DNA from 3 places in the Pseudoxanthomonas sp. Root65 genome. Region 2 is predicted to be linked to each of the others. Evidence: predicted binding sites of a transcription regulator. Region 2 holds the regulator's gene; each other region holds the start of a gene.

Region 1 (10,325 bases), on a different contig from region 2:
TCAGCGCGCCGACTTCCTCCTCGGGCCGGCCCCAGTTCTCGCTGGAGAACGCGAACAGGGTCAGCGCGCCGATGCCGCGCTCCAGGCAGAAGTCGATGCAGGTGTTGACCGCGCGCGCGCCGGCGCGGTGGCCGATCACGCGGGGGCGGCGACGGCGTTCGGCCCAGCGCCCGTTGCCGTCCATGATGACGGCCAGGTGGCGGGGCGCGGACGCGGGAACGGCAGGGGACATGGCAGTCCTCAGACCGCCATCAGTTCCTGCTCCTTGGCCTTGACCACGTCATCGACGTCCTTGATGGACTTGTCGGTGAGCTTCTGGATCTCTTCTTCGGTCCGGCGCTCTTCGTCTTCGGTGATCTGCTTGTCCTTCAGCAGGTCTTTGACCTGCTGGTTGGCATCGCGACGGATGTTGCGGATGGCGACCTTGGCATCCTCGCCTTCGCCATGGACCACCTTGGACAGTTCCTTGCGGCGCTCCTCGGTGAGGGCGGGCAGGTTCAGGCGGATGGTGGTGCCGGCGGTGTTCGGGGTCAGGCCCAGGTCGGAGGCCAGGATGGCCTTCTCGACCGCGCCGACGATCTGCTTTTCCCACGGGGTGATGGTCAGCGAACGGGAGTCGGACACCGACACTGTCGCCACCTGGCTCAGCGGCACGTCGGAGCCGTAGTAGTTGACCTTCAGGTGCTCGACCAGGGCCGTCGACGCGCGGCCGGTGCGGACCTTCACCAGCGTGTGGCGGAGCGCCTCGATGCTCTTGGTCATGCGCGCCTGCGCGTCTTTCTTGATGTCGTTGAGCATCGCCCTTTCCGTTGCAAAGCCTGTAAACGACCGATTATAGGGCGATTCGGGGCCGTTGCCGACCTTCGGCGGACCGTTCAGTGCGAATGATGCGGCGCCGCATCGTGCCGGTCGTGGCCGCAGCCGGTCCCGCGTTCGATCTGCAGGGTGGCGTGATTGACGCCGAAGCGGTCGTCCAGCGCGTGCACGGTGGCATCGAGGAAGGCGTCGTGGTCGTCCTCCCGCGCGCGCACCAGGTGCGCGGTCAGGGCGATCTCGTTGGCGCCCAGCGGCCAGATGTGCAGGTGATGCACCGCGGACACGCCGGGCTGGTCCTGCAGGAATGCGCGGACTTCCTCCGGATCCACGCTGCCGGGCACGGCGTCCATCGCGGCGTCGAAACTGTCCCGCAGCAATCCCCACGAGCCCACGGCCACCACCACCGCGATCAGCAGCGCCGTGGCCGGGTCCAGCCATGCCCAGCCCAGCGTGGCCATGCCGATGCCGGCCAGCACGGCAGCCAGCGACACGGCGGCGTCGGCCAGCAGGTGGAGGAAGGCTCCGCGCATGTTGAGGTCGTGCGCATGGCCGTCCTTCACCAGCCAGGCGGCGCCCAGGTTGACCAGGATGCCCAGCGAGGCGATCACGATGACGGGCGTGGCGGGGATCTCGGGCGGCGCGCTGAAGCGCCGGAAGGCCTCCCAACCCAACGCGCCGGAAAAGACCATCAGCAGCACGGCGTTGGCCAGTGGCGACAGCAGGGTGGCGCGACGCCAGCCGTAGGTGTGCCGGCCGCGCGGTGGCCTGCCGGCGAGGGCGGCCGCGCCCCAGGCCAGCGCGAGGCCCAGCACGTCGCCCAGGTTGTGCAGCGCGTCCGACAGCAGCGCCAGCGAATTGGTGTGGAAGCCGTAGCCCGCCTCGACGACGGTATAGGCCAGGTTGATCAGCGTGACCCACGCGAACGTGCGCGTCGCCGATGCCTGCGGATGCGCATGCGCGCCGTGGCCGTGGTGGTGTCCGTGTCCCATCGCGGGCTAGGGTGCCTGTGGCAGTAGGCGAACACTATTACAGGGCGAAAGCGGGCACACGAAACCCCTGTCGCCTAACGACCGTCTGTAGACGCGGGCCATGCCCGCGATGCTTTTCCGCACCCTGATCGAACAGCGTCGCCCCGCGATATCCCGTCAGGGCGTGGACGGCCCCTCGGCGGGAGAAGGCGCGTCTTGCGTCAGCCGCGGCCTTTCACCAGCGTGCCCACGTGTTCGCCACGCAGGATGCGCATCAGGTTGCCGGGCACCGACAGGTCGTAGATGCGCAGCGGCACGTCGCTGTCGCGGCACAGCGCGAACGCGGCCGTGTCCATCACCTGCAGATCGCGGGCGAGCACCTCGTCGTAGGTCAGCTGGTCGAAGCGGACCGCGTCGGCGTGCTTGCTGGGATCCTTGTCGTAGACGCCGTCCACCTTGGTCGCCTTCAGCAGCAGGTCCGCGCCGATCTCGATGGCGCGCAGGGCGGCGCCGGAGTCGGTGGTGAAGAACGGGTTGCCGGTGCCTGCCGCGAAGATCGCGATGCGGCCCTTTTCCAGATGGCGGATGGCGCGGCGGCGGATGTAGTCCTCGCACACGTCGTTGATCTTGATCGCGCTCATCACGCGGCACTTGGCGCCGAGCTTTTCCAGCGCGTCCTGCATGGCCAGTGCGTTGATGACCGTGGCCAGCATGCCCATCTGGTCGCCGGTGACGCGGTCCATGCCGCCGGCCGCCAGGCCGGCGCCGCGGAAGATGTTGCCGCCGCCGATCACCAGGCCCACCTCGGCCCCGGCGTCGCGCGCCTCGATGATCTCGCGGGCGATGCGGGTGATGACGGCCGGGTCGATGCCGTAATCCTCGGCCCCCATCAGCGCCTCGCCGGACAGTTTGAGCAGGATGCGGCGATAGGCAAGGGGAGCGGGCATGGGGGGTCTCGGCGTGGGGGCAAACGCGGCAATTCTAGCCGAGCGCGCCGCCTCAGTCGCCGGGTTCGTAGATCGCGTAGAGCTTGCGCGCGGCTTCCAGCACGTCCCACGTGCCGCTGAAACCGGCCGGCACTACGAAGCTCTGGCCGGCCTCCAGCACCACCACCTCATCGCCGGCGTCATCGCGCAGGCGCACACGGCCGCTGAGCAGGTGGCAGAACTCGTGCTCGGTGTAGTGCACGCGCCAGGCGCCCACGTCGCCCTCCCAGACGCCGCAATGGAACCGCGCGTCCTGCGACGAGTAGGCGTTGCCGACCGCCTGCGTCGGCTGTCCGGCCACCAGGCGATAGGCGGCGACCGGCGCGCGCGTGGCGGCGTCGGGCGTGTGTGGCACGGGAACGATGCGCGGCATGGGCGGGACCTCGGGTCGGGGCCGCTATCATGGCCGTCCCCATCGGCAGCCATCAAGGAACGGTCATGAGCGTGCGCACCCTGCAGGAATTCCTCGCCTCCTCCCGCGAAAAGGACGCCAGCCCGGAAGCCTTCGAGCTGGAAAGCCCGCACTTGCTCGAAGTCCGGTTGAACGGACTGGTCTGGGCCAAGGCCGGCGCGATGGTGGCGCGCAAGGGGGCGGTGAAGTTCACCCGCCAGGGTGTGCTGGAACAGGGCCTGGGCAACCTGCTGAAGAAGGCGGTCAGCGGCGAGGGCATGCAGCTGATGAAGATCGAAGGCCAGGGCCGCGTCTACCTGGCCGACGCCGGTAAGCGGATCACGCTGCTGCGGCTGGCCGGCGAGGCCATCTTCGTCAACGGCAACGACGTGCTGGCGACCGAGTCGGGCATCGAAAGCCGCATCACGATGATGCGCAAGGTCGCCGGCATGCTGTCGGGCGGCCTGTTCAACGTGCGCCTGAGCGGGCATGGCATCGTCGCCATCACCTCGCACTACGAGCCGCTGACGCTGCCGGTGAATGCACAGACCGGGCCGGTGTTCACCGATCCGAACGCCACCGTGGCGTGGTCGGGCGGCCTGACGCCGGAAATCATCACCGACATTTCGCTGGGCACGCTGCTGGGCCGTGGATCCGGCGAAAGCATCCAGCTGCGGTTCGCGGGCGACGGCTGGGTGGTCGTGCAGCCGTACGAAGAAGTCGCGCTGCAACCGCGGCAGTAACCGCCGCGCAGGTCAGGTGCCGACGGCACCCGCCGAGACGCGGTTGCGGCCTTGCCGCTTGGCGCCATACAGGGCTTCGTCGGCGGCCCGCAGCAGGTCGTCGACGTGGCGGAACTGTTCCAGCGCGCCCTGCGTGGCCAGGCCGGCGGAGAACGTGATGTGCAGCGGCTGGCCGTTGACGTGGGCCATGGCGGCGCCAGCGACCTCGGACAGGATGCGGCGCACCACGTGGACCGCGGCGTCTTCGTTGATGCCCGGCAGCACGACCAGGAATTCCTCGCCGCCATAGCGGGCCACGACGTCGCTGCTGCGCACATGCCGCATCAGCGACTTGGCGAAATTGCGCAGCACTTCGTCGCCGACCAGGTGGCCCCAGCGGTCGTTGACCTGCTTGAAATCGTCCAGGTCGATGAAGGCGATCGACAGCGGCCAGCCGTGGCGGGTGGCGGCGTCGAATTCCTTCTCCAGCACTTCTTCCAGCTGGCTGCGGTTGTAGGCGCCGGTCAGGGGATCGCGGCGGACTTCTTCGGCCAGGCGGCGCGCGCGGTCCTCGTGTTCGTCGGCGTCCTTGCGCGCGCGTGCGGCCTCCTGGATCTCGCGCAGGTTGCGCACCACCAGCAGCTCGCGCGCCTGGTCCAGCAGCGCCTGGATGCGCGCGGGCGGCGCGGGCGGGACGTCGAACATCGCGCATACCTCGGGCAGTGCGGCGATCATGTCCTCGGTCAGCGCCAGGAAAGCGGCGTAGTCCATGCCCAGCCGCGTGGCGACCTGTAGGGCGGCCTTGCGATGGGCCTCTTCGGTGCGCGCTTCGTCGGTGCCGGCGATCCAGATGTCGGCGACGTGGCCGGACACCGCGACGCAGGCATTGAAGGTGGTGTCCGACGCGGGCGCCTCGCTTTCCAGGATCGCTTCGCGCAGCAGGGCCGGCAGGTTCCACTGCCGCGCCAGCCAGCCGCCCACCGCGGCGTGGTCGCAGCCCAGCCACTCGCGTTCGGCCGCGAGCAGGGCGGCATTGTCCTGGGTGCGCTCGACCAGGTGCGCATACTCGTCGCCCAGCACTTCCAGCAGGGCCAGCATGCCGATGTCCTGCAGCAGGCCGGCCAGCATCAGTTCCTCGGCCTTGCGCATGCCGGCGTGCTGGCCCAGCAGGCGGCAGGCCAGCGCGGCGATCACGCTGCGGCGCCAGACGCGCTCCTGCGCGGCCGGATGGGTGCCGGTGCCGCAGCGCGCCAGCGAAAATCCCAGCGCCAGTGTCAGCGTGGCGTTCAGGCCGAGCACGGTCAGCGCCTGCGACAGGTTCTCGACCCGCCGACGGCTGGCGTAGAGCGGGGAATTGGCGATGCGCAGCATGCGCGCGCTCAGGGCGGCGTCCAGGCCGATCGTATCGGCGGCGGTCGCCATCACCACCTCGGGATCCTGCGCCAGTTCGATGATGCGCAATGCCACGCCCGGCGGGCTTGGCAGGTTGCGGCAATTCGACAACTGGGATTCGAGTTCGGGACGCATCCGAGGGCGGTACGCAGGAAGTGGGCGGGCAGGATGCCAGCAAGGCGTGACGGAGTGTCAGCTTTGTAGAAAGTTTCGGCGCGGAGAGCGCGAACTTTAATGAGCGGCGACGAACGGTCGCGGCAGGTGCATCGCCTTGTTGCGTCGCATGCGGTGCCGGAAACAGGAAAGCCGCGGTTTCCCGCGGCTTTCCCGGTGCAGCGCAGGGCGCGTTGGCTTACGCCAGGCCGGCCTGTTTCATCACTTCGGCGGCGTAGTCTTCGACCACCTTCTCGATGCCTTCGCCGACCACCAGGCGCTGGAAGCCGACCACGTCGGCGCCGGCGGCCTTGACCACCTGCTCGACCGACTTGTCGCTGTCCAGCACGTACGGCTGGCCGTACAGGGTGACTTCGTTGACGATCTTGTTGATCTTGCCGGAGATGATCTTCTCCAGGATGTCGGCCGGCTTGGCCTTGTCCTTGTCGGACATCTTGGCCAGCTCGATTTCCTTCTCCTTCGCCACGAACTCGGCCGGCACGTCGGAAGCCTTGTTGTGCGGGGGGTTCATCGCGGCGATGTGCATCGCCAGGCCGCGGGCCAGTTCGGCGTCGCCGCCCTTGACCTCGACCAGCACGCCGATCTTGCCACCGTGCACGTACGCGGCCACGTTGTGGGCGCTGTCGATGGCGACCAGGCGACGGATCTGCATGTTCTCGCCCAGCTTGGCGATGGCGGCGGCGCGGGCTTCCTCGACGGTCTCGCCCGAGGCCAGCTTGGCGCTCTTCAGCGCTTCCACATCGGCGGCGCCGGACGTCAGCGCGGCCTGCGCGATGGCGTCGGTGAAGGCGATGAAGTTGGCGTCCTTGGCGACAAAGTCGGTCTCGGAGTTGATCTCGACCAGCACGGCCTTGCCGCCGTCCTGGGCCACGGCCACGCGGCCTTCGGCGGTGACGCGGTCGGCCTTCTTGTCGGCCTTGGCCAGGCCCGACTTGCGCAGCCACTCGGCGGCGGCGTCGATGTCGGCGTTGTTCTCGGTGAGCGCCTTCTTGCACTCCATCATGCCGGCGCCGGTGCGCTCGCGCAGTTCCTTGACCAGGGAAGCGGTGATTTCCACGGGATTACCTCTATTTGGATTGGCAGAGCCCCTCTCCCATCGGGAGAGGAGTTGGGGCGAGGGTGCGGCGGAGTCGCGATGCATGCAGCGTCGACGTGCTCCGTACCCTCATCCGCCCTTCGGGCACCTTCTCCCGATGGGAGAAGGCGGAACATGGGCCGCCGCGCAGCATGGCGCGGCGGCATTGCAGCCGGATTACTCGGCGGCGGCTTCGTCGGACTTCTTGCCGGCGGCCTTCTTGGCCGGGGCGCGACGCGCACCCTTGTCGTCGCCGCCTTCGGCGAACTCGTCCTCGCGCACGGTGGCGGCGTTCGGCTGGGCGGCCTTGCCTTCCAGCACGGCGTCGGCGGCGGCACGGGCGTACAGCTGCACGGCACGGATGGCGTCGTCGTTGCCGGGGATGGCGTAGTCGACCAGGGCCGGGTCGTAGTTCGAGTCGACCACCGCGATCACCGGGATGCCGAGCTTCTTGGCTTCCTTGATGGCGATGTCTTCATGGCCGATGTCGATGACGAACAGGGCGTCCGGCAGGCGGTTCATTTCCTTGATGCCGCCCAGCGAGGCCAGCAGCTTCTCGCGCTCGCGGCGCAGGCCCAGCACTTCGTGCTTGACCAGCTTCTCGAACGTGCCGTCGGTTTCGGCGGCTTCCAGTTCCTTCAGGCGGGCAACCGACTTCTTCACGGTGGCGAAGTTGGTCAGCGTGCCGCCCAGCCAGCGCTGGGTCATGAACGGCATGCCGCAACGCTCGGCTTCTTCCTTCACGGCCTCGCGCGCGCTGCGCTTGGTGCCCAGGAACAGGATGGTGCCGCGCTTCTGCGCGACGCCCGAGATGAAGTTCATCGCGTCGTTGAACAGCGGAACGGTCTTCTCGAGGTTGATGATGTGGATCTTGCCGCGGGCACCGAAGATGTACGGCGCCATCTTGGGGTTCCAGTAGCGGGTCTGGTGGCCGAAATGGACGCCGGCTTCCAGCATCTGGCGCATGGTGACTTGGGGCATTGCAGTGACTCCATCGAATGGGAACCCACCGTCCGGGTCAATGGAGGACGGCGCCGGTGAGGGCGGGGTTCCGGGGTTGGGCCTCCCTGCGGCTTCCGTGTCCGAACCCTTCAGCGAAGGGCACCCCGGCACGGGTTGGGGCAGCAGGTGTGGATTCGTCGGTGTCGCCCGACGTGGGCGGTCCGGCCGGGAGGACCCGGGCACGAAGCCGCGGGAGTATAGCGGTCCTGCCCACCCTGCCGCAAACCGGGCCTGCCCGGCCGGACCGGGCGCCGGGTCCGGGCCGTTCAGCCCGGGCGCCAAATGGGGGATAATCGGCCAATGGCCATCCAGCTCAAGACCCCCGAAGACCTCGCCCAGATGCGCATCGCCGGCCGCCTGGCCGCCGAAGTGCTGCAGGTGGTCGCCCCGCACGTGAAGCCGGGTGTGACCACCGCCGAACTGGACCGCATCTGCCACGATCACATCGTCAACGTGCAGAAGGCGATCCCCGCCAACGTGGGCTACAAGGGCTTCCCGGCCACCGTCTGCACCTCGGTCAACAACGTCATCTGCCACGGCATCCCCAGCGAGGCGAAGGTGCTGAAGGACGGCGACATCCTCAACATCGACGTCACCGTCATCAAGGACGGCTGGCACGGCGACACCAGCCGCATGTACCTGGTCGGTACGCCGTCGGTGATGGCGAAGCGGCTGGTGGACACGACCCGCGAGGCGATGTTCCGCGGCATCCGCGCGGTGAAGCCGGGCGCCACCCTGGGCGATGTGGGCCATGCGATCCAGCAGTACGCCGAGGCCGAGCGCTTCAGCGTGGTGCGCGAGTACTGCGGTCACGGTATCGGCAAGGTCTACCACGACGAGCCGCAGGTGCTGCATTACGGCCGTCCCGGCGACGGCGTGGTGCTGAAGCCGGGCATGACCTTCACCATCGAGCCGATGATCAACGAAGGCGCGCGCCACACCCGGGTGCTGCCCGACGGCTGGACCGTGGTGACCAAGGACCGCAAGCTGTCCGCGCAGTGGGAGCACACCGTGGCGGTGACCGAGGACGGCGTCGAGATCCTGACCCGCGTGCCGGGCGACGACAACGACCTGTGAGCGCCACGACAGCCGCGAACGGACAGGCGACGCGGCTTCCGGATATCGGCCCGGACGTCGCCGATGATGCGGACTGGGCGGCGGCGGCGCGCGCGTCGCTGGCCAACACCGACGCACGGCTGGACAAGCGCTTCGACCAGGACGACGGCATGGACCGCATCCTCGCGCTGCGCGCGCGGGCGGTCGACCACCTGCTGAAGGACGCGTGGCTGCGCTGCATCCCGGCCGACGCGCCGATGGCGCTGTTCGCGGTGGGCGGCTACGGCCGCGGCGAACTGTTCCCGCATTCCGACGTCGATGTGCTGGTGCTGGCGGCGCCGGACGTGCAGCAGGCCCATCACGGCGCGGTGGCGCGGCTGTTCGCCCTGCTGTGGGATGCGGGGCTGCCGATCAGCCACAGCGTGCGTTCGGCGGGCCAGTGCACGGCGGCCGCGGCGGCCGACCAGAGCGTGCTGACCGCGCTGATCGAGGAACGGCTGATCGTCGGCGAGCCGGTCGACGAAGCCCTGCTGATCGACGCCATCGGCGCGACGCGGGTCTGGCCGCCGCGGGATTTCTTCGTCGCCAAGCGCGAGGAACTGCGCATCCGCCATGCGCGGTTCGGCGACACCTCGGACAACCTGGAACCCAACATCAAGGAAGGCCCCGGCGGCCTGCGCGATCTGCACACGCTGGGCTGGATGGCGCTGCGCACGTTCGGCGTGCGCGACCTGGAAGCGCTGGTCGGCCTGGGCCACCTGGGGCATGACGAAGCCGCTGCGCTGGCGCGCGAACGGCGTGCACTGGGGCGTCTGCGCTACGGCCTGCACCGGGTGGCGAACCGGCCCGAAGAGCGCCTGCGGTTCGACTACCAGAAGACGCTGGCGCAACGGCTGGGCTTCGCCGACGACGCCGAGAGCCTGGGTGTCGAGAAGATGATGCAGGGCTTCTACCGCAGCGCGGCCATCGTGCGGCGGATCAGCGACCGCCTGCTGCAGCGCTTCGAGGAGCAGTTCGACGGCGAAGCGCTGGCCGAACCGCTCGATGACCAGTTCGCCTCGCGCCGCGGCTATCTGGCCGCCCGCCACGGCGACTGGCCGGCGAACGATGTCGGTCAGGTGTTCGCGCTGTTCGCGGTCTGGGCGGCCCATCCGCAGATGCGCGGCCTGCATTCGCGCACCGCGCGCGCGCTGGCCGAATCGCTGCCCAAGCTCTCGCCGTATCCCGATGCCACGCATGCGCAGCGCGATGCCTTCATGGCCCTGTTGCGCGGTCCGCGTGCGGTGGAAACCCTCACCCGCATGGCACGCCTGGGGGTGCTGGGGCAGTGGATCCCGGCATTCGCGCGGGTATCCGGGCGCATGCAGTTCGACCTGTTCCATGTCTACACCGTCGACCAGCACACGTTGATGGTGCTGCGGAACATCGCCGCGTTCGCCGGCGGCCGTGCCGATGAGCGCTTCTCCATCGCGCATGAGGTGTGGCCGCGCCTGCGCAAGCCGGAACTGCTGCTGCTGGCCGGTCTGTTCCACGACATCGCCAAGGGCCGCGGCGGCGACCATTCGGAACTGGGTGCGGTGGATGCGCGCGAGTTCTGCGCCGCGCATGCGCTCAGCGAGGGCGACACCGCGCTGGTGGCCTGGTTGGTGGAACAGCACCTGCGCATGTCGGTGACGGCGCAGAAGCAGGACATCGCCGACCCCGAGGTCATCCACCGCTTCGCCGCCCTGGTGGGCGATCGCG
Region 2 (10,325 bases):
TTCGATCTGCTGGTCGGCGAGATTGGCCACGTCCTCCACCGCGGTGACGCGCAGGCCCAGGGTTTCGCCATGTTCTTCGAGCACGACGATGCGGGTGGCGGCGTCGGATTCGATCGGGCGCCGGCCCAGGTACAGGCCCAGGTCGATCACCGGCACCACCTGGCCACGCAGGTTCATCACGCCCAGCATGTGCGGTGCGGCGCCGCGCAGCGGCAGCAGGGTGGCCGGACGCACGACTTCCTGCACCTTCAGCAGTTCCAGCGCGTAATGCTGCTGGTCGCAGCGCAGGCGCAGCCAGCGGGTCTTGCGTTCGGTCGCGCGCCGGCGTTCGCCGTGGTCCGTCGGCGTGAGCAGGTAGGGCTTGTCCGGCAACGGCGGCATGGCGCGCGGTGGCGGCGATGCCGGAACGGGCGCGGGCGCGATGACCGGCGCGGCCGGGGCAGCCACGCGCGCGGTCGGCGCGGCGCCGCCGTGGAGTTCGTCGAGCAGGGCTTCGAATTCGTCGTCGCCGATCATGTCGTCGCTGCGGCCGGGACGCGTCGGGGCGACCGCCAGTGCAGGTGCCGCGGCGGCGGGCGGCGGTGCAGGCGCAGGTGCGGCGGCAACCACCGCGGTCGGGACGCCGTCGCCATGCAACTGGTCGAGCAGGGCTTCGAACTCGTCGTCGCTGATCAGTTCCGCCTCGCTGCCGGGACGCGTCGGCGCCACCGCCAGTGCGGGTGCGGGCGTCGGAGCCACCTCGGCGGCCGGCGCGAGGACGACCGGTGCAATGTCCACGACCGGCGCGGCACGCTCGATCGCCTCCGCGACCACGGCCGGTGCTGGCGGCGTCGCAGGCAGGCCGGCGTCGCCGAGCAGGTCGAGCAGGTAGTCGTCGAGGACGGCCGGGGTGGTCATGCCGCCTGCTCCGTGTCGCGCGCTTCGGTCAGCAGCAGCCAGTCGAGCGCGCGGCGGTACGCCGACAACCCACGGCCGGGGTACTGCGTGGCCGGGCTGGAGCGCGTCAGCGCGTCGACGCTGCAGATGCGGGTGTCATTGGGGATGGCGTCGTTCCAGACGCGCTCGCCGTATTCCTCCTGCATCGCCTTGAGCGTGTCCGCGCCGGTACGCGTGCGCTTGTCGTGCAGGGTGGGCAGGATCGAGACCGGCAGCACGCGATGGCGCGAGCGCTGGATCATGTCGGCGGTGCGGCACATGCCCTTCAGGCCGTGCAGCGCCAGCGGTTCGGTCTGGGTGGGAATGATGACGTGGTCGGCCGCGGCCAGCGCGTTGACCATCAGCAGGCCCAGCGTGGGCGGACAGTCGAACAGCACGTGGTCCCAGGCCTGCCCGCCGCGCGCCAGCGCATTGGACAGCGCCAGGCCGAGGCCGGGCTGGGTGGCACTGCGGCGCTCCAGCGTGGCCAGCGGCGTCTGCGCGGCGACGAAGGACAGGTTCTCGATCTCGGTGGCGCGCGCCACGCTGGCGAGCGTGGGCGGCTGCTCGTCGAACAGTTCCAGCACGCCGGTCGGCTGCGGATCGGTGGCCACGCCGAACGCGCGCGTCAGCGAGGCATGCGGATCCAGGTCGACCAGCAGCACGCGATGGCCGCGCATGGCCAGGCCGCGCCCGAGGGCGAGGGTGGTGGTGGTCTTGCCGACGCCGCCTTTCTGGTTGGCGATTGCCCACACGCGCATCACGGTACTCCTTCATGGACCTGGGGCGCCGGCGGCGCTCCGGGCATGGGCGACGCGGCGTGGGTCGGCAACGGCGGCAGCGGGATCACTGACGGCGGAGCGACGGCCTGTTGCTGCGCATGCAAGTCCGGTGCCGGACCGGTCGGACTGGCCAGGATCACCAGCAGCACGCGGCGGTTGGTGTTGCGGCCTTCCTCACTGGCGTTGTCGGCGATGGGGCGGAACTCGCCGTACCCGATCATCGCCAGCCGTTCCGGCGGAATTCCGTCGCGCACGAACAGGTGCACCACGCTGGCCGCGCGGGCCGACGACAGTTCCCAGTTGGAGGGGAACTGCGAGGTGCGGATCGGTCGGTCGTCGGTGTAGCCCTCCACCCGTACGGAGTTGGGCACGTTGCCCAGCACTTCGGCCAGCTTGCCGACGGTCTGCTGCGCCTGCGGGTCGAGCGCCGCCGAGCCGGTGGTGAACAGGATGTCGCTGTTGATCTGCACTTCCAGCCACAGCGCCGAGCGCTTGATGGTCACCAGCTTCTCGTCGATCAGCGGCGCCAGCGCGCGCTCCAGGTCGTCGGCGATGCGCTTGAGCTCGCCCTGCGCGGCCTGCAGGCCGGCGGCGTCCAGCGACATGTTCATCTGCGAGGCCATCGCGGCCAGCAGGGTGACGTTGGGCGACGGCGAGGGCGCCGACGGCCCTTCCTTGGCCCCGGACTTGATGGGCGAGGGACGGTCGAAGTCCGAGCCCTGCAACTGGTGGTTGCCCACCTGCACCGGATTGATCGTGCGCGGCGCGCCGCCGAACGCGGCGGTGAGCGCATCGGCCACCACGCGGTACTTGCCTTCGTTGACGGTGGAGATGGCGTACATCACCACGAAGAAGGCCAGCAGCAGCGTCATCAGGTCGGCGTAGGGGATCGCCCAGGCCTCGTGGTTGGCGTGCTCTTCGTGCTTCTTCCTGCGTGCCATCGCCGTCGTCCCGCCGGGTCAGTGCAGGAAGCCGGCCAGCTTGGCCTCGATGTTGCGCGGATTCTCGCCCTGGGCGATGGCGATCAGGCCTTCGATGATCATTTCCTGCTCGCGGCTGCGCCCGCCGATCACGCTCTTCAGCTTGCTGGCGATGGGCAGGAAGAACAGGTTGGCCGAGGCGATGCCGTAGATGGTGGCGGTGAACGCGGCGGCGATGCCGTGGCCCAGCTTGCTGGGGTCGGCCAGGTTCTTCATCACCGCGATCAGGCCGAACACGGCGCCGATGATGCCCAGCGTGGGGGCGTAGATGCCCATCGCCTCGAACACCTTGGCGGCGGCCAGGTCCTGGTGTTCCTGGCCGTTGAGGTCGATCTCCATCATGTGCCGGATCGATTCCGGTTCCACACCGTCGACCAGCATCTGCAGGCCCTTCTTCAGGAACGGATCGTCCTGCTGGCTGACCACCGGCTCCAGGCCCAGCAGGCCCTGCTTGCGTGCGATGTTGCTCCACTCGACGATCTGCGCGAGCAGCGCGTCGCCGTCGGTGCCCGGCGGGCGGATCACCCAGCGGGCGATCGACACCGCGCGCTTGAACACCGGCGGCGGCGTATGCACCAGGATCGCGGCCAGCGTGCCGAGGATGACGATGACGAATGCCGCCGACGACCACAGCGACGACAGGCCGGCTCCCTTGAGGATGCTGCCGCCCACCAGCGCGACCAGCGCCAGCAGGAGTCCGATGAGGCTGAAGATATCCATGTGCTGATCTATCGGCCTGGTCGAGAGGGACTTGAGGTGGACCGCTTGTGGGAGCGACGTAAGTCGCGATCGCGATCACACCCAGATCGTTGTTGTGGGAGCGACGTAAGTCGCGATGGCCGCGAGACGGATGGGTAGAGGGTCTTGATGTCTGAGAGAAAAAGCTCGCGACTTACGTCGCTCCCACAACAGCCCGGCACCCACACCCACTCGGCACCCACAGCAGCCCGGCTCCCGCGCCCGCCCACTGCGTCACGCCGTCGCGCGCAGCCCGTCGACATCCAGGATCAGGGCCATGCGGCCGTCGCCGATCAGCGTGGCGCCGGCGTAGCCGGGCAGGCCGCGCACGGCGCGCGGCAGCGGCTTGATGACGACTTCCTCGCGGCCGCGGACCTGGTCGACGATCAGGCCGAAGCGCTGCTCGCCCATCTGCAGCACCACGATGGTCAGCAGCGGCGCCATGAACGGGTCCACGCGCAGCCACTGGCGCAGGTCGACCAGCGGCAGGGTATGGCTCTGGCGGTCCAGCACGGCCTGGCCGTCGAACCAGCGCAGGCTTTCCGACGGCGCGTGCAGCACTTCCATCACGCGCGCCAGCGGCAGCGCGTAGACGGGGTCGCCGGCCTGCACCAGCAGGGTCGGCAGGATGGCCAGCGTCAGCGGCACGCGGATGACGAAACGGCTGCCGCGACCGACATCGGAATGGATGGTGATCTGGCCGCTGAGTTCGCGGATGCGCGACTGCACCACGTCCATGCCGACGCCGCGGCCGGAAATGTCGGTGACCTCGGCCTTGGTCGAGAAGCCCGGCAGGAAGATCAGCTGCAGGCATTCGTCGTGGCTGAGGCGGGCGGCGGCCTCGGGATCGATCAGGCCTTTTTCCAGCGCCTTGACGCGCAGGCGTTCCGGATCGATGCCGGCGCCGTCGTCGCGGATCTCGATGGTGACAAAGTCGCCTTCCTGCTGCGCCGACAGCCGCACATGGCCCTGCCTGGGCTTGCTGCAGGCCTCGCGCAGCGACGGCACTTCGATCCCGTGGTCGATCGCGTTGCGCACCAGGTGCACCAGCGGATCGGCCAGCGCCTCGACCAGGTTGCGGTCGAGCTCCGTGTCGGCGCCGACCAGTTCCAGGTCGACTTCCTTCTGCAGCTGGCGGGCGACGTCGCGAGCGACCTTGGGGAAGCGCGAGAACACCTTGCCGACCGGCTGCATGCGCGTACGCATCACGGCGGTCTGCAGGCGTGCGGTGGCGATGTCCAGGCTGCTGACGGCGCGGTCCAGTTCCTCGTCGCGGATGCGCGCGCGCAGCGTCTTCAGGCGGTTGCGCGACAGCACCAGCTCGCCGACGAGGTTGACGATGGCATCCAGCCGCTTGGTGTCCACGCGGATGGTCTGTTCGACCTCGCCGCCGGCCTTGGCGGCGGGCTTCGGCGCGGCGGGTCTGGCCGGAGCGGGCGCCGGTGCGGCTCGCGGTGGCGTGGGCGCAGGCGCGGCCAAGGTCGTCGGCGCGCCATCGCCGTGCAGCTGGTCGAGCAGCGCTTCGAATTCGTCGTCGCTGATCATGTCGCCGCCCGCGGCGGGCGCCGTCGGTGTCGCCAGTGCAGCAGGCGCAGAGCGAGGTGCGGGGGCGCCACCGTGCACGTCGAACTGGTCGATCAGGATCTGTGGCGCATGCGGCGGGTCTTCGCCGGCGCCGATGGCGTCCAGCATCTGCTGCAGCCAGTCCAGCGACTGCTGCGCGGCGTCGAAGTGCTGCGCTTCCAGCGCGGCCTGACCGGCGCGGACCAGGCCCAAGGTCTCTTCGGCCGCGTGGCACAGGTTGACCATGGGCTGGATGCCGAGGAAGCCGGCACCACCCTTGAGGGTGTGGAAGCCGCGGAACACCGCGTTGAGCTGGTCGCTGTCGGACGGGTCCTGTTCCAGCGTGACCAGCTGTTCGCCGAGCCGGTCGAGGATTTCCTGCGCTTCGATCAGGAAGTCGGCGGCGATTTCGGGCGTGACGGCGGACATGGGCGGGACGGATACCGGGGCAGGCGATCAGCGGGAGGAATCGAGCAGGGCCGGGGCGGCGCGGCGTCGCAGGAAACGGCCGACCAGCGCATCGCAGACCAGCAGCGATCCCACGAACAGCAGGACGACGGGGTGACGGGAACGGCGGGCGGCAGCGGCGGGCATGGCGGGTCTCCGGTTCCGCAGCGCGTGTCCCCCGGGGCTACAACCCCAGGCCGGACAGCAGGTCGTCGGCGTCGTCCTGCGAAAACGCGTTGCGGTCAAGACCAGCAACGGCCGGACCGGCGAGTTCTGAAGCCTTGTCGCGGTTTTTTTCCGGTGGCGGCAGGCCGAGCGCGCCGAAACCCTCGTGCACGCGACGCACGATGCCGGCCACGCGGCGGATGATCTGGCCGGTGAGGTCCTGGTAACTCTGCGCCAGCGCCATCTCGGACAGGCCCTTGCCGATGCTGTCCACCAGCGCGGCCTGCGCCGGCGACAGGTCGGTGGCTTTCAGCTGGGTGGCGTAGCCACGGCACTGTTCGGCCAGGTCCAGCGTCTTGTGGCTGGCCTGCTCGGTCATCTCCACCACGTGGTCCAGGCGTGCACAGGCGTCATCGAGTTCGTCCGGACCGGTCGGCGGCAGCTCGCCCAGCGTCTGCGCCAGCTCACGCGCCAAGCGTCCCAGGCCCTGCATCATCGGCTGCGTGCGCCACGCGGCGATGGCATCCAGTTCGCGACGCCAGCCGGCTTCGTCGCCCTGTTCCAGGGCGTCGAGGGCGTGCTGCAGTTTCTCCACCAGCGCCGCGCGGGCAGCGGTGGCGTCGACGACGGCGTTCATCAGGCGGCCGCTCCCAGGCGTTCGAAGATCTTGCCCAGCTTCTCTTCCAGCGTCTGCGCGGTGAACGGCTTGATGATGTAGCCGTTCACGCCGTTCTGCGCCGCTTCGATGATCTGCTCGCGCTTGGCCTCGGCGGTCACCATCAGCACCGGCAGGGTCTTGTAGCGGTCGTCGGCGCGGATGGCCTTCAGCAGCTCGATGCCGGTCATGCCGGGCATGTTCCAGTCGGTGACCACGAAGTCGAAACCGCCCTGGCCCAGCGCCGTCAATGCGCTGTTGCCGTCCTCGGCCTCGGCGGTGTTCGTGTAGCCCAGGTCGTTGAGCAGGTTCTTGATGATGCGGCGCATGGTGGAGAAATCGTCCACGATCAGGATGCGCATGTTCTTGTTGGTCACGGGTGCTCCGGTATTGCGTGGACGGCGAGTCTGGAGGGGGTATCGGCCGGGGCCGGGAAATGTTTAGGGGCGGTGGATGACGCGGCAGGGGCACAGGGTGCGGAGCCGTGTCTCACTCCTCACGCCTCTCCACTCGCTTCTCACTCCTCGTCTCCCAGCCCCGCGTCGGCCTTCTCGAACACCTGCAGGCGTCCGCGCAGGCGCACCATCGCCTGGCCGTGGATCTGGCAGACGCGCGATTCGCTTACGCCGAGCACGGCGCCGATTTCCTTCAGGTTGAGCTCCTGCTCGTAGTACATCGACAGCACCAGTTGCTCGCGCTCGGGCAGCTGGCCGATGCACTTGACCAGTTGCTGGCGGAACTCGCTGCGTTCCAGGTTCTGCTGCGGCGAGGGACCGCCGGTACGCGAGGTGTTCGGCTCGCCGTGGTCGTCGATGTGCGACTCCAGGCTCAGCACCTGGCCACGCGCGGCGTCTTCCATCAGGCGCAGGTATTCGGGCAGCGGCATCTCCATCGCGCTCGCCACTTCGGTGGCGATGGCGGCACGGCCGGTGCGCTGTTCGATCTCGCGCACGGTGGCGGCGGCCTGGCGCGCGCGGCGATGCACCGAGCGCGGCACCCAGTCGCCACGGCGGATCTCGTCGATCATCGAGCCGCGGATGCGGATGGAGGCGTACGTCTCGAACGAGGCGCCCTGTTCGGCGTCGTAGCTGCGCGAGGCTTCCAGCAGGCCGATCATGCCGGCCTGAATCAGGTCGTCGATCTCCACGCTGGCCGGCAGTCGCGCCGCCAGGTGATGGGCGATGCGGCGGACCAGGTCGGCGTGCTGGGTGACGAAGTCGTTGGCGGCGCTTCGCTGCACCGCGCGGTACTGGGCGGCGGCGGTGTTCATGCGGCCACCCCCCGCTGGATCAGGCGTTCGACGAAGAATTCCACGTTGCCGCGCGCGCCTACCGGCGGCTGCCAGCGCGCCGTCGTGCGTGCGATGTCGGTGATGGCGCGCGCCGACGGGCTGCCCGGGTAGGCCTTCACCACCGCCTGCTGGCGCTGCACGGCGCGGCGCAGCCAGTCGTCCTGCGGCACGGCGCCCAGGTAGTGCAGGGCGACGTCGCCGAGGAAGCGTTCGCAGACGCGGGCGAGTTTCTCGTACAGCTTCCGGCCCTCGTTGGGGTCGCGGACCATGTTGGCGATGACGTGCACGCGGTCCAGGCCGCGCTCGCGCGTCAGCACCTTGATCAGCGCGTAGGCGTCGGTGATCGAGGCCGGTTCGTCGCAGACCACCACCACGGTGTCCTGCGCGGCCTGGCAGAAGGTCAGCACGCTGTCGGTGATGCCGGCGGCGGTGTCGACGATCATGAAATCGAGGGCGCGCTGCAGTTCGGAGAATACGTTGACCAGGCCGACGTGTTCGGCCGGGGTCAGTTCGGCCATGTGGCGGAAACCCGACGAGGCCGGCACCACCAGCACGCCTTCCGGACCTTCCAGCAGCACGTCTTCCAGGCCGCAGCGGCCGGCGACCAGGTCGGCCAGGGTGAATTTCGGCGACAGGCCGAGCAGCACGTCCACGTTGGCCAGGCCCAGGTCGGCGTCCATCAGCAGGGTGCGCTTGCCCATCTCGGCGAGCGACACGGCCAGATTGACCGACACATTGGTCTTGCCCACGCCGCCCTTGCCGCCGGTGACGGCGACGACACGCACGGGATGGAAGGCGCCGGGCAACGGCGGGGTGCTGCGGGGATTGGTCTGCAGCGGATGGTCAGGCGACATGGGTGGCCTCGGTCGAGCAGGGTTCGTCGGCTTCGCGGCGCAGCTGGTCCAGCCGCAGCACGAGGTGGGCGCTGTTGGCGCGATGGAGGTCGTCGGGAACGCGCTGGCCGTCGGTCACCCAAGTCATCGGCAGCTGGTGGTCGACGACCACGCTCAGTGCGCTGCCCAGGCGGCCGGTTTCGTCCAGCTTGGTCAGCACCACGCCTTGCGGCTGCACGGTGCTGAAGCGGCGGACCACTTCGTCCAGGTCGGAGAAGTGCGAATTGGCCGGCAGGCACAGCAGGGTCTTCACCTGGCCGGAGGCACGCAGCCAGTTGAGCTGGCCGACCAGGTTGCGATCGCGCTGGCCCAGGCCGGCGGTGTCGATCAGCACCAGCTTGTAGTCGCGCAGGCGTTCCAGCACCAAGGCCAGGGTCTGCGCGCTGTCGGCCTCGTGCACGGCGATGCCGAGCTGGCGGCCGTAGCCGTGCAGCTGCTCGCGGCCGCCGACGCGCAGGGTGTCGGTGGTCACCAGCGCCACGTCGCGCGGGTTGTGGCGTTGCGCGAAGCAGGCGGCCAGCTTGGCGATGGTGGTGGTCTTGCCGGCGCCGGTGGGGCCGACCAGGGCGATCACGCCGCCGGTGTCCAGCAGGTCGGTGTCCAGCACCGGCAGCTTCTTCGACAGCAGGCCCAGCATCAGGCCGCGACCGCGGTGCGCTTCGGTATCGGCCGGAATCTGCAGGGCGATGTCGCGGGTGATACCGGCGTCGAAGCCGTAGTCCTCCATCAGTTCCATCGCCTGCATGCGCACCGGCGAACCGCGCAGGCGTTCGTCGGTGAGGCGGTGCATCTCGCGCTCGATCATCTCGCGCATGGCAGACAGTTCGCCGCGCATCTGCACCAGCTGCTCGTCGCTCTCGCGCGCCTGAGCGGCGTTGTCGGTGACCACGCTCAGCGTGGGCACGGTGACGGTGGTCGGGGCCGCCACGGGTGCGATGGCCGGCGTGCGGGCGGCATGCAGAGTGGCCACCGGCGCGGGTTCGGGTTCGGGCAGCGACACCGGCGGCGCGATCGAGGGCAGCAGCGCGTCCAGGTCCAGGGTGTCGTCGGCGTCGGCGCGCGGTACGACCGGACGGCGCGGAGCGACGGGCTCGTTCGCCGGCGCCGGCGGCAGGCACGACGCCAGCTTGGCGGCGAAGGATTCGGGTTCGATCAGCAGCGGTGCCATCTCGCGCGTCACCGGTGCCTGCACGCGGTCGGCCGGAGCCACCGGCGCACGCGGTGCGGCGACCGGCGAAGGCGGGGCAACGGTAACCGCGGCGGCGGCGACCGGTGCCGGCGTCGCGATCTCGGCGTGCGGCGCCGCGGGCGTCGCCGACTGGCGACGGGCGAAGTAGCTGGCCGCGGCCTGCGCCGGCGACAGCGCGGGTGCATTCGCGGCCGCGGCCGGCGTGGCCGGATCCAGCAGCGGATGCAGCGGCGCCGCGGGCGCAGCCGGGCGCATCGCTTCCAGCGTGCGCTGCACCAGCGCTTCGTCGTAGTTGCTGGCGGCGACGATCTCGACACCGTCCTCGGTGACCCGGTTGGACAGGATCACCGCATCCGGCCCGTGTTCCTGCCGGACCATCGCAAAGGCAGTGCGCATGTCGGCGGCGACGAAGCGTTTGATTTTCATGTCAGGGGCCGGGATTCGTGAGTGGGGATTCGGGATTCGTCAGGGCAACAGCAAGGCTCGGCACGCCGCCGTTTTCGTCGATGAGGGTTTGTTCCACGTTTCATTGCCATGCCATCTCTCTCCGATCCCGGGAAATCCGCCGTTGCGAATCCCCAATCCCCACTCACCAATCCCGGCTCTCAACTGATCGTCCCCACCAGCTTCAGCCGCTTGTCCTCGGGAACCTCGCTGTAGGCCAGCACCGACAGCGAGGGGACGCTGTGGCGGACCAGGCGGGCGAG
Region 3 (10,325 bases), on a different contig from region 2:
TCGACGCGTCCGGCAGCTGCGCAATGGCCTGCGACACGTCGGCGTGGATCAGCTGCAGACGGCCGCCGGCGTCGGCGGCCTCCGGATCGGGCGACCAGGGGTTCAGCGTGCGCAGCCACAGCACGTCTTCGTTCTTCTCGAACGAAACGATGCGCGCGGCGCCGGCGTCGAGGCCGCAGGCCGCGAAATAGCCCAGCCCGCCGCAGGTATCCAGCACCGTCTTGCCGCGCGGCTCGACCAGCGCGACCTTGCGGCGCGCGTCGTCCAGCGGGGATGCCTTCGAGGTCGGCAGCATCTTGATACCGTCGATCTCGAACGTGGGCGCACCCCACGCGGTGGGCACCAGCTTGATCAGCGAACCGCGGTAGCGCGACACCGGCGCGAAGTCCTCGCCCTCCCACCAGTACAACGTGCGGTCCTTGAGCTTGCCGGGGTAGGGGTAGTCGATGTCCCGCCACTGCCAGCGGTCGGCGCCCAGTCGTGCCTCGCCCTGCGAGCGGCCCAGGTCGAGCGATCCGGTCCACGCGTCCTGGGCGCGGTCGCGCGCGGCGAGCAGCGCTGCGGCGTCGTCGCGCGTCAGCAGGGGGCCGGTGTAGTGGGGCATCGTGAGGTCGTGGTTCGGGAAGACCTCCATTTTCGCCCCGATGACGCATGCTGGACAGTGCGCAGGCGCCGACTGCGCCCAGGAAGGCCGCTGGTATAGTGCGGCCCCCGCCGGTTTCGCTGCCTTCGCCATGACCCCATTCGACCGTTTCCATCCCATCGGTACCCCCGGCCAGCCCTGGGGCGCGGCCGAAAAGGCGCAGTGGCGCGCGCAGCAGCGCGTGCGGCGCCGCTACGTGGACGATGTCGGCGTCGCGATCGAGGGCCTGCGCGAGCGTTTCGACGTGGAGCAGTACGGCCTGCTGGACTACGGCCCAGGCGAAACCTATCCGCTGTACGCCGTGCGCAGCCGCGACTGGAACGAAGCACTGCCCACGATGCTGGTGACCGGCGGTGTGCATGGCTACGAGACCAGCGGCGTGCATGGCGCGCTGCAGTTCCTTGAGCAACGCGCGGGCGACTATGCCGGCAAGGCCAACCTGCTGGTGGTGCCCTGCGTCAGCCCCTGGGGTTATGAACGCATCCACCGCTGGAACGCCGATGCGCTGGACCCCAACCGCTCCTTCCGCGCCGGCAGTCCCGCGCAGGAGTCCGCGGCGCTGATCGCCCTGGTCGCCCCGATCAGGGACCGCGTGCTGATGCATATCGATCTGCACGAGACCACCGACAGCGACGAAACCGAGTTCCGCCCGGCGCTGGCCGCGCGCGACGGCAAGCCCTACGAGCCGGGCGAGATTCCGGACGGTTTCTACCTGGTGGACGACAGCGAGCGCCGGCAGCCGGACTTCCAGCGTGCGGTGATCGCCGCGGTGGTCACGGTCACCCACATCGCGCCGGCCGACGCCAACGGCGAGATCATCGGCTCGCCGGTGGTCGCCGAAGGCGTCATCGAATACCCGGTCCGATCGCTCGGCCTGTGCACCGGCATCACCGACGCGCGCTACACCACCATTACCGAGGTCTACCCCGACAGCCCCAAGGCCACGCCGCAACAGTGCAACGATGCGCAGGTGGCCGCGGTCGTCGCGGCGATCGACTACGCGCTGGCGCACGGTTGAATCGAGGCGCCCTCGGCCCCATTCCGTTTCGTGAACCCGTGGTGTCGGTGGCGGCGTAAGCTGGCCGGACGCCCGTGCGTGCGAGGAGACGACCATGGCAACCGGATGGGCCGGCGATGGCGCCGTGCAGGACCAGATCGATGCGACCGTCAAGGACGGTATCGAACGCGCGCGTCGCGCGCTGCCCAAGGGGCCGAGCCTGACCCACTGCGAAGAGTGCGGCAAGCCGATTCCGGTCGCACGCCAGCAGGCCGTGCCGGGCGTGCGCCTGTGCGTGAGCTGCCAGGAAGCGGCCGACCACGAAGAACACGGCGCCGGCCTGTACAACCGCCGCGGCAGCAAGGACAGCCAGTTGCGCTGATCCGCTGCCAGCGCGGCGTGGGGTCTTCACGCGCGCTTGCGGCGCCGGTGCACAGGATGGGGATTCCTCCGTTCCCCGCAGGCACGCCATGGCACGCCCCATCTGGACCGGCACACTGTCGTTCGGCCTTCTCAACATTCCGGTCGCGCTGATGTCCGGAGAGCGCAAGGTGGACATCAGTTTCCGCATGCTGGATTCCCGCGACAGGAAGCCCATCCGCTTCGAGCGCGTCAACGCCGACACCGGCGAGGAAGTGCCCTGGAAGGACATCGTGAAGGCCTTTGAGTACGACAAGGGCAGCTATGTGGTCGTGGAGAAGGAGGACATCGCGTCCGCTGCGCCCGAAACACACGAATCGGTGGACGTGGAAGCCTTCGTCGACCGTGACGAGATTGGGCTGCGCTTTTTCGAGAAGCCCTACATCCTGGTGCCCGGCAAGAAGGCGGAAAAAGGCTATGTGCTGCTGCGCGATACCTTGGCAGGCACGGGCAAGGTCGGCGTGGCACGCGTGGTGATCCGTACCCGCGAGTATCTCTGCGCCGTGGTGCCGGAAGGGGATGCGCTGGTATTGATGATGCTGCGCTATCCCCAGGAGCTGGTCGAGCCCGAGGAGTACAAGCTGCCGGCCGGCAAAGCGGGCGATTACCGCATTACCGCGAAGGAGCGCGAGATGGCCGAAACCCTGATCGCCTCGATGTCCGCGCCGTGGAAACCCGACGACTACGAGGACGAGTTCCGCAAGCGTCTGGAGACGATCATCAGGAAGCGCATCAAGGCCCGTGGCGCCACTACGAAGATCGTGGACGTGGAGCCCGCCGAGAGCGAGGACGCCGCCACCAACGTGGTGGACTTCATGGCCCTGCTGCAGAAGAGCCTGGACAGCAAGAAGCGCACACCGGCCAACAAGCAGTCCGCCAGGAAGGCGCCGGCCAAGAAGTCCGCGCGCAAGGCCACCAAGGCGATCAAGGCGACGAAGAAGGCGCCCGCCAAGCGCACGCCCAAGGTCGCCGCGCGCTGACCCGTGGCGGGAGGCCGTCGCATCGTGCCGGTGGAGGGGGTCGGCACCGGCGCCAGCGGGCGCGCGTGCCTCTACGTGCTGCCGTGCGCCTACGAGGACCACGCCAAGCTCGGCATCGCGACCGATCCGCTGGTGCGCATGCAGGCGTTCTCGTCGCGCTTCTACGAGTTCTTCGACCTGGATCGGGGCTGGCTGGCCGAAGCCGACAGCATGCGCGAAGCCCGCCACTGGGAGACCCGCTGGAAGCGCGCCCTGCGCGACCATGCTGCGCCACCGCCGTTGCAGGTGCCCGCACAGGCGGCGGGGGAGACGGAATGGTTCCGGGGCGCGATGACGGCGCTCGACGGTGCACGGGACGAGCTGGCCGCGCAGGGATTCGTCCTGCACGCCCCACTGCGCCATTGGATCACCCGGCGCCTGCAGGAGCAGCGCGAGCGTCTGGAGGCCGGCGAGCGGGCGGCCAGTGCACATTACGGTGCGCCGGATGGGTGGCCTGCGGCCGCGTCATGGGCGCCCCTGGGAGCGCTGCGGGACGCGCTCGATGCCTACGTCGTACTGGGCGTGGCGCTGGACGATGCGATTTCGCCAGCCCTGCAGGCCTGGCTGGCGCGCAACACGCTGGCGCCCCCCTGATGCTGCTGTCGCGGGTCTTGCACGCGCTGTTGACGGGATGCGCCGCATAACGGACGCCATCGAGGATACCCATGAGCCTGCAGGAGTACCGACGCAAGCGCCGTTTCGACCGCACGCCCGAACCTGCAGCGGAGCGGCGTCGCGCGCGTGGCGAACGGCCCATCTTCGTCGTCCAGCTCCATCACGCCAGCCATCGCCACTACGACTTCCGCCTGCAGGTGGGCGACACGCTGAAGAGCTGGGCCGTTCCCAAGGGTCCCAGCTTCAACCCGGAGGTCAAGCGGCTTGCCGCCGAAGTGGAAGACCACCCGATCGACTACGCGGATTTCGAGGGCGAGATCCCGAAAGGGCAGTATGGGGGTGGCCATGTGGCCACCTTCGACCGTGGCCTCTGGACCACCGACGGCGACGCGGAAGCGCAACTGGCCAAGGGACACCTGCGCTTCCGGTTGTTCGGCGACAAGCTGAAAGGCGGCTGGCACCTCGTCCGCACGCAGAAGTCGGGCCCCCGGCCGCAGTGGTTGCTGTTCAAGGAGCGCGACGACCACGCCGGCACGCAGGAGGCCGACGATCTGCTGCAGGATGTGACGCCTTCGCACGAGGGGAAAGCCGTACGGCCCGCAAAGAAGCGCCGCAAGCGCGCAACGGCCGCCTCGCGAAGCGCACAGCGCTGGGCCGGGCGAGCCGCCCGGCTGGACGGCACGCGTGCGACCCGCCAGCGGCCCGGGTTCCGTCCGCCCCAGCTGGCCAGGCTGCAGGCCGATGTGCCGGGTGGCGATGCGTGGCTGCACGAGGCCAAGTGGGATGGCTACCGGCTGATCGCACAGATCGCCAAGGGCAAGGCACGCGTGTGGTCACGCAACGAGATCGAGTGGACGACGCGTGTGCCCGAGATCGTGGCGGCCATCGAAGCACTGGACCTGGACGAAGCCGTCCTCGACGGCGAACTGGTGGCCGGCGCCGGCAGGCAGGAGGACTTCGCCCTGCTGCAGGCCACGCTGGCCGGCGAGAAGAATGCAGCCCTGTCGTACGTGCTGTTCGACATCCTGCAGGTCGATGGCGTCGACCTGTCCGGCAGTCCGCAATACCAGCGCAAGGCGCTGCTGGCCGAGCTCCTGAAATCGCCGCCCGACCGGTTGGTCTACAGCTCGCACATCGTCGGCCGCGGTGACGAGGCCCTGTCCATGGCCCTGGAGCGCGGGCTGGAGGGCATCATCAGCAAGCGTGCCGACGCGCCCTACCAGGCCGGGCGCGGTGACGCGTGGCGCAAGGTGAAGCAGCGCGCGTCCGACGAGTTCGCGATCGTGGGCTTCACCGCGCCGAAAGGCAGTCGGAGTGGCCTGGGTGCGCTGTTGCTGGCAGCGCCGGAGGGTGCGCGAGGTTGGCGCTATGCGGGACGCGTGGGCACCGGCTTCAGCGATGGATTGCTGGAAGCGCTCGCCGCGCAGCTGGCGCCGCGTGCACGCACTACACCGACCGCGCGGGTGGAGGTGGACGATCCCGAGTTGCGGCGTGCGCGTTGGGTGGCGCCGACACTGGTGGCGGAAGTCTTCCACCACGGCCTGGGCAAGCAGGGGCTGCTGCGGCAGTCCTCGCTCAAGACCGTACGTCGCGACAAGCGCGCGGCCGACCTGCGCGAACGGCCGGCGCCACTTCCCCGTACCGGAGCCGCCATGCCTGCCTCTCGCCGTCCCCCTGCCGTAGACGATGTGGCGCTGACGCACCCCGAACGCGTCATCTTCGCCGACAGCGGCATCACCAAACGCCAGGTGTTCGACTATTACCGCGCGATGTCGCGCTGGCTGCTGCCGGAGATCGAAGGCCGACCCCTGTCCATCGTGCGCTGTCCCCAAGGCGCCGGCCGACCCTGCTTTTTCCAGAAGCATCACACGGCGGGCATGGAGCGCGTCGATTCCGTGCCGTTGCAGGAGGAGGGGGGGGCACGTGCAGACTACCTGGTGGTGCACGACGAGACCGGCGTGCTCGAGCTGGCGCAGTTCAATGCACTCGAATTCCATCCTTGGGGCGCGCTGGCGCAGACGCCCGAGCGGGCGGACCGGATCGTTTTCGACCTGGACCCGGGTCCGGACGTTCCCTGGAAACGGGTGGTGGATGCCGCGCGGCTGGTGCGCAAACACCTGCGCGCGCTGGGGCTGGTGTCGTACGTGCGGACATCCGGAGGGAAAGGCCTGCACGTGGTGGTGCCGCTGAAGCCGGCGTATCCGTGGCCGCAGGTGAAGGACTTCGCGCATGCATTCGCCGAATCGATGGCGGCTGCCGATCCGCTCGCCTACGTCGCCACCGCGACCAAGAAATTCCGCAAGGGCCGTATTTTCATCGACTACCTGCGCAACGGGCGCGGCGCGACCAGCGTGGCCTCGTTCTCGTTGCGCGCGCGCGAGGGCGCGCCCGTGGCAATGCCGCTGCGCTGGGAAGAGCTTGGCCGGATCAAGGGTGGCGACGCCTACTCGCTGGCCTCGGCGCCGCGACGGATGGCGCGCCTCGATCAGCATCCGTGGGGCGATTACACGGACCTGACGCAGGATTTCGCTGCGGTGGCGAAGCGGCTCGACCCGCGTGCACGCAAGCGGAAGAAGGGAAGCTGACCCTGGCGAGCAGGGCGTGCGCTGACCGCATCCTCGTGGTCGGGCCTTACAGACAAGGAAAGCCCCGCACAGGGCGGGGCTTCATAGTGCCGATGCCGGTGGGCTATCAGCTGGCGCGCTTCAGCACCTGCTTGCGGTCGCGCATCACGTTGTGGCACTCGCGGACGCTGGGCAACAGCGCCTGGGCTTCGGCGCGGGCGGTGGCCGGCGTGTCTTCGTCGGCGATCGTTTCGTTGAACGCCTTCAACAGGCGATCTTCCGATTCTTCCAGTTCGGCGACGTAGCCGTAGGTCGTGTCACCCAGCGTTGCGCGGACCTTGCCGTAGAACTGCTGCATGCTGCCGACCAGGGTGCCGTGCTCGGCGGGCTCGCCGCCGGCGGAGGCCACGACGGCACTCAGGCGCGAGACGATGTCCTGCTTGACGCCGGCGATGCGCGTGAAGAGCGTTGCCAGCTCCTGGTCCTTCACCTTCCCGGCGGCATCGGTATAGAAACTGTGGCCATCGCGGGCGATCTCGATCAGATCGTTGAGGCTGTGCTGGATCTTCTTCTGCGTGTTCATGATGAACTCCTGTCATGGAAGGGACAGAGCGTCATTCGCTCTTGCAGGACAAGTTCGCGCACCGGGCATCAACATCGCGTGACCGTTCAACGGAAGCATTCATCGATGTCGCGAACGCGCGAAGCGCGAGTGAAATTTCCATGAGATGACGGGACGTGCGATAGGGAAACCGCACCTTTCACCCAGCGTCGCACCTGCAGGCGCGGTCGCGATGCTGGTCTGTCCGTACCATCCCTGCGGCTTCGGAGTAAGGGAAGGCAGGGAACGGAGCCTCAAGATGCGCGCGCCGCGGCCGCTACGATGTCGTCGACTATGCAATCGCAGGTGAGCGCGTGGGCTTACGGGGAATAATGGGCGGGTGGTGGAAGCGGGGACGACGCGAGGTCGCGCTATCCAGCGTGGCCATGACGCCTCACCCCGATATCGCAGGCGTCGCGGCGGCCGAGCATTCGGCGCCTTCGCGCGACTGGGCGGGGCCGCTGCTGCGGTTGGCGCAGATGGACATCGATGCGTGCCTGTCGCCGGAAGACAGTCGAGCGGTGATCGCGACGGCCCGCGACGCGCTGGCGCGCTTCGCCGAGGATCCGCAGCGGTTGCCGCGGCGCCCGCAACTGCTGCCGCAACTGCTCGGCGCGCTGAACGATGACGACGCCTCGGGCCGCGACATCGCCGGCATCATCGCGCGCGATCCGACGCTGGCGGCCAACCTGCTGAAGCTGGCCAACAGCGCGCTCTACCGGCGCGACACGCTGGCGGTGGAAAGCCTGGATCGTGCGGTGGCGATGGTCGGTGTGGACGGCCTGCGCCATCTGGTCGCGGTGGCACTGATGCAGCCGGTGATGCGGGTCGAAGGTGGCGTGTTCGGGCGGCTGCCGGACCTGGTCTGGGACCACACCCAGCGCACCGCGCTGGTCGCGGCACGGCTGGCCGGTCCGTCGGGCCGCGAGGCGGTCTTCGCCGCCCAACTGCTGGCGCTGCTGCAGGGCTTGGGCGCCATCGTCGTGGTACAGGTGCTGCGCGATGCGCTGGCAGGATCGCAAGGGCGCTTGCCGGATGCGGCCGCGATGGCCAGGGTGCTGCATCGCTGGTCGCCACGGCTGGGATGCGCCGTCGCCCGCGAGTGGGGCCTGTCCGAGCGCCTGATGCAGGCGCTGCGCGAACAGGCGGCGGACGATGTGGCGACCTTCAGTCCGCTCGCACGCGTCTTGGCCAGCGCGGCCCCCGAAGCCGCCGACGCGATGGAAGCGCCACCGGTGGCCGACGCGGCCTGAGGCCCGCCACTTTTCTTCCGGAGTCCATCGGCGCACGCGCCCTTGTCGCGTCGGCGGCCATGCATCAGGCGTGCTGTCGCGCCGCCTGCGCCGCGAACAACGCATCGGCTTCCATCGGTTCGCCCATCAGGTAGCCCTGGTAGAGGTCGCACCCCAGGCGCCGCAGCTGCTGGCGCTGGCCGAGGGTTTCCACGCCCTCGGCCACGACCCGCAGGTTGAGCGTCTTGCCCAGGGCGATGATCGACGACACGATGGCGGCGTCTTCGGCATTGGATTCCAGTTCGCGCACGAAAGCGCGGTCGATCTTCAGTTCCGACGCCGGCAGCCGCTTCAGGTACAGCAGGCTGGAATAGCCGGTACCGAAGTCGTCGATGGAGATTTTCACGCCCATTCGCGTCAGTTCATCGAGGATGCCCAGGCTGGCGTCGGCGTCGCGCATGGCCGTGGTCTCGGTGATCTCCAGCGTGAGGCTGCTGGCCGGCACGTCGTGCCTGCGCAGCGCTTCGGCGACGATCGCGACCAGGTTGGGCGACGAGAACTGGAGCGGCGACAGGTTGATCGCGACGTTCGTGATGCCGTGTCCCTCCTCGCGCCAGGCGCGCATCTGGCGGCAGGCATCGTCCAGCACCCAGTCGCCGATGGGCAGGATCAGGCCGCTGCGCTCGGCGGCTGGAATGAAGGCGCCCGGCGCGAGCAGGCCCAGTTCGGGATGCCGCCAGCGCAGCAGCGCCTCGGCGCCGACCATCTCGTAGTGCGGTGCGGAGAACTTGGGCTGGTAGTACAGCACCAGTTCGTTGCGCTCGACGGCGCGCCTCAGTTCGTTCAGCAGCTTCAGCTGCTGGTGGGCGCTGATGTTCATCGAGGGCGCGAAGAACGTGTATCCATTCCGGCCGTTGTCCTTGGTGTGGTACATGGCCGCGTCGGCATGCGCCATCAGTTCGCGCTCGCTGTCGCCGTCGGACGGATACAGCGCGATCCCCATGCTGGCCGTCACCTGCAACTCGGTGCCGTGCACGTGCAGGGCGGTGGTACCGATGGCGTCGATGATCCGCTGGGCCACCATGGCCGCATCCTCGGGATCGGTCGCGGCCACCACCAGCACGAACTCGTCGCCGCCCAGCCGCGACAGCGTGTCCTGGCCGCGCAGCAGACTGCGGACGTGCGTGGCGACCTCCACCAGCAGCGTGTCGCCGGCCTGGTGCCCGTACGCATCGTTGATGCCCTTGAATCCGTCCAGATCCAGGAACATGACCGCGAACTGCTCGTGCTTGCGCCTGGCTTTCTCGATGGCCTGCTCGATGCGGTCCTGAAGCAGGATACGGTTGGGCAGGCGGGTGAGCGGATCATGCAGCGCGGCCTGCAGCAGCTCCTCATTGGCGCGCGCCAGCGAATGCGCCAAGTGATGCGTGCGCGCATGCATCTGACGGTCCAGCACCGACACGATCAGCGCAATGCCCATGATGGCTACCGTCGCCACCACCACGAGGATCGCCAACCACTGGGTAGGCACGCCGCCATCGCGCGCGGCGCCGCACCAGCTGTCGGCGGGAAACTGGGCCGCCGCCATGCCGGTGTAGTGCATGCCGACGATCGCGAAACCCATTACGACCGCGGCGAGTGCGCGCAGCAGGTACTTGCGACGGCCGCCGCTGCGCAGATGGAAGGCGATCCACAGCGCCGCACCGGACGCGGCCACGGCGATCGCGATGGACAGCGTGAACCAGCCGGGGTGGTACTCGATGCCGGGCCGCATCTGCAGCGCCGCCATGCCGATGTAGTGCATCAGTGCGATGCCGCTGCCCATCAGCATCGCGCCCAGCAGCAGCCGGCGATGCGGCAGGTGCGGGCGCGACACAAGCCACAGCGCGAACGCTGACGAGCCGACTGCGGCCAGCATCGAGCAGAAGGTCAGGGTGAGGTCGTATCCCAGCGGAATCGGCAGATCGAAGGCCAGCATGCCGACGAAGTGCATCGACCACACGCCCAGGCCCATCGCGAACGCACCGCCCGCCAGCCACCAGCGCGCCGCCGTGCCCTGCGTGGTCGCGACACGGCCGGCCATGTCGAGCGCCGTGTAGGAGGCGAGGATGGCGACCAGCAGGGAAAAGAGAACGAGGATCTCGTTGTACGTGCCGGTCATGGGGAGGATCGTGGCCCGTGGGGAGGGCTCTCCAGATGACGGTATCGGCCAGCTCTAATGATTCTTGAGGGCG

What was found. Region 2 encodes FliA, which starts transcription of late flagellar genes. Its sites were predicted from a motif close to TAAAGTTTNNCNNNCNNNGGCCGATAA; they were not measured.
Region 1: the regulator FliA is predicted to act here: its motif matches at 5,483-5,509, upstream of ASD77_RS00465 (GGDEF domain-containing protein).
Region 3: the regulator FliA is predicted to act here: its motif matches at 7,114-7,140, upstream of ASD77_RS13590 (HDOD domain-containing protein).

Annotation. Positions count from the first base shown of each region.
Region 1 covers NZ_LMHA01000001.1:113,470-123,794, reverse strand. The annotation lists gene uppS (polyprenyl diphosphate synthase) at 1-232, opposite strand, end outside; gene frr (ribosome recycling factor) at 241-798, opposite strand; gene ASD77_RS00485 (cation diffusion facilitator family transporter) at 876-1,805, opposite strand; gene pyrH (UMP kinase) at 2,006-2,731, opposite strand; gene ASD77_RS00475 (cupin domain-containing protein) at 2,784-3,125, opposite strand; gene ASD77_RS00470 (AIM24 family protein) at 3,209-3,904, shown strand; gene ASD77_RS00465 (GGDEF domain-containing protein) at 3,917-5,410, opposite strand; gene tsf (translation elongation factor Ts) at 5,628-6,506, opposite strand; gene rpsB (30S ribosomal protein S2) at 6,702-7,505, opposite strand; gene map (type I methionyl aminopeptidase) at 7,827-8,603, shown strand; gene glnD ([protein-PII] uridylyltransferase) at 8,648-10,325, shown strand, end outside.
Region 2 covers NZ_LMHA01000003.1:391,816-402,140, forward strand. The annotation lists gene ASD77_RS16465 (chemotaxis protein CheW) at 1-897, opposite strand, end outside; gene ASD77_RS16470 (ParA family protein) at 894-1,676, opposite strand; partial or broken gene motD (flagellar motor protein MotD) at 1,826-2,638, opposite strand; gene ASD77_RS16480 (flagellar motor protein) at 2,657-3,397, opposite strand; gene ASD77_RS16485 (chemotaxis protein CheA) at 3,650-5,407, opposite strand; gene ASD77_RS18240 (hypothetical protein) at 5,435-5,572, opposite strand; gene ASD77_RS16490 (protein phosphatase CheZ) at 5,610-6,227, opposite strand; gene cheY (chemotaxis response regulator CheY) at 6,227-6,607, opposite strand; gene ASD77_RS16500 (RNA polymerase sigma factor FliA) at 6,763-7,515, opposite strand; partial or broken gene ASD77_RS16505 (MinD/ParA family protein) at 7,512-8,324, opposite strand; gene flhF (flagellar biosynthesis protein FlhF) at 8,380-10,044, opposite strand; gene flhA (flagellar biosynthesis protein FlhA) at 10,224-10,325, opposite strand, start outside.
Region 3 covers NZ_LMHA01000002.1:638,909-649,233, forward strand. The annotation lists gene ASD77_RS13555 (MnmC family methyltransferase) at 1-604, opposite strand, end outside; gene ASD77_RS13560 (M14 family metallocarboxypeptidase) at 735-1,661, shown strand; gene ASD77_RS13565 (DksA/TraR family C4-type zinc finger protein) at 1,756-2,022, shown strand; gene ASD77_RS13570 (Ku protein) at 2,111-3,040, shown strand; gene ASD77_RS13575 (GIY-YIG nuclease family protein) at 3,044-3,673, shown strand; gene ligD (DNA ligase D) at 3,745-6,279, shown strand; gene ASD77_RS13585 (PA2169 family four-helix-bundle protein) at 6,386-6,841, opposite strand; gene ASD77_RS13590 (HDOD domain-containing protein) at 7,246-8,112, shown strand; gene ASD77_RS13595 (bifunctional diguanylate cyclase/phosphodiesterase) at 8,177-10,252, opposite strand.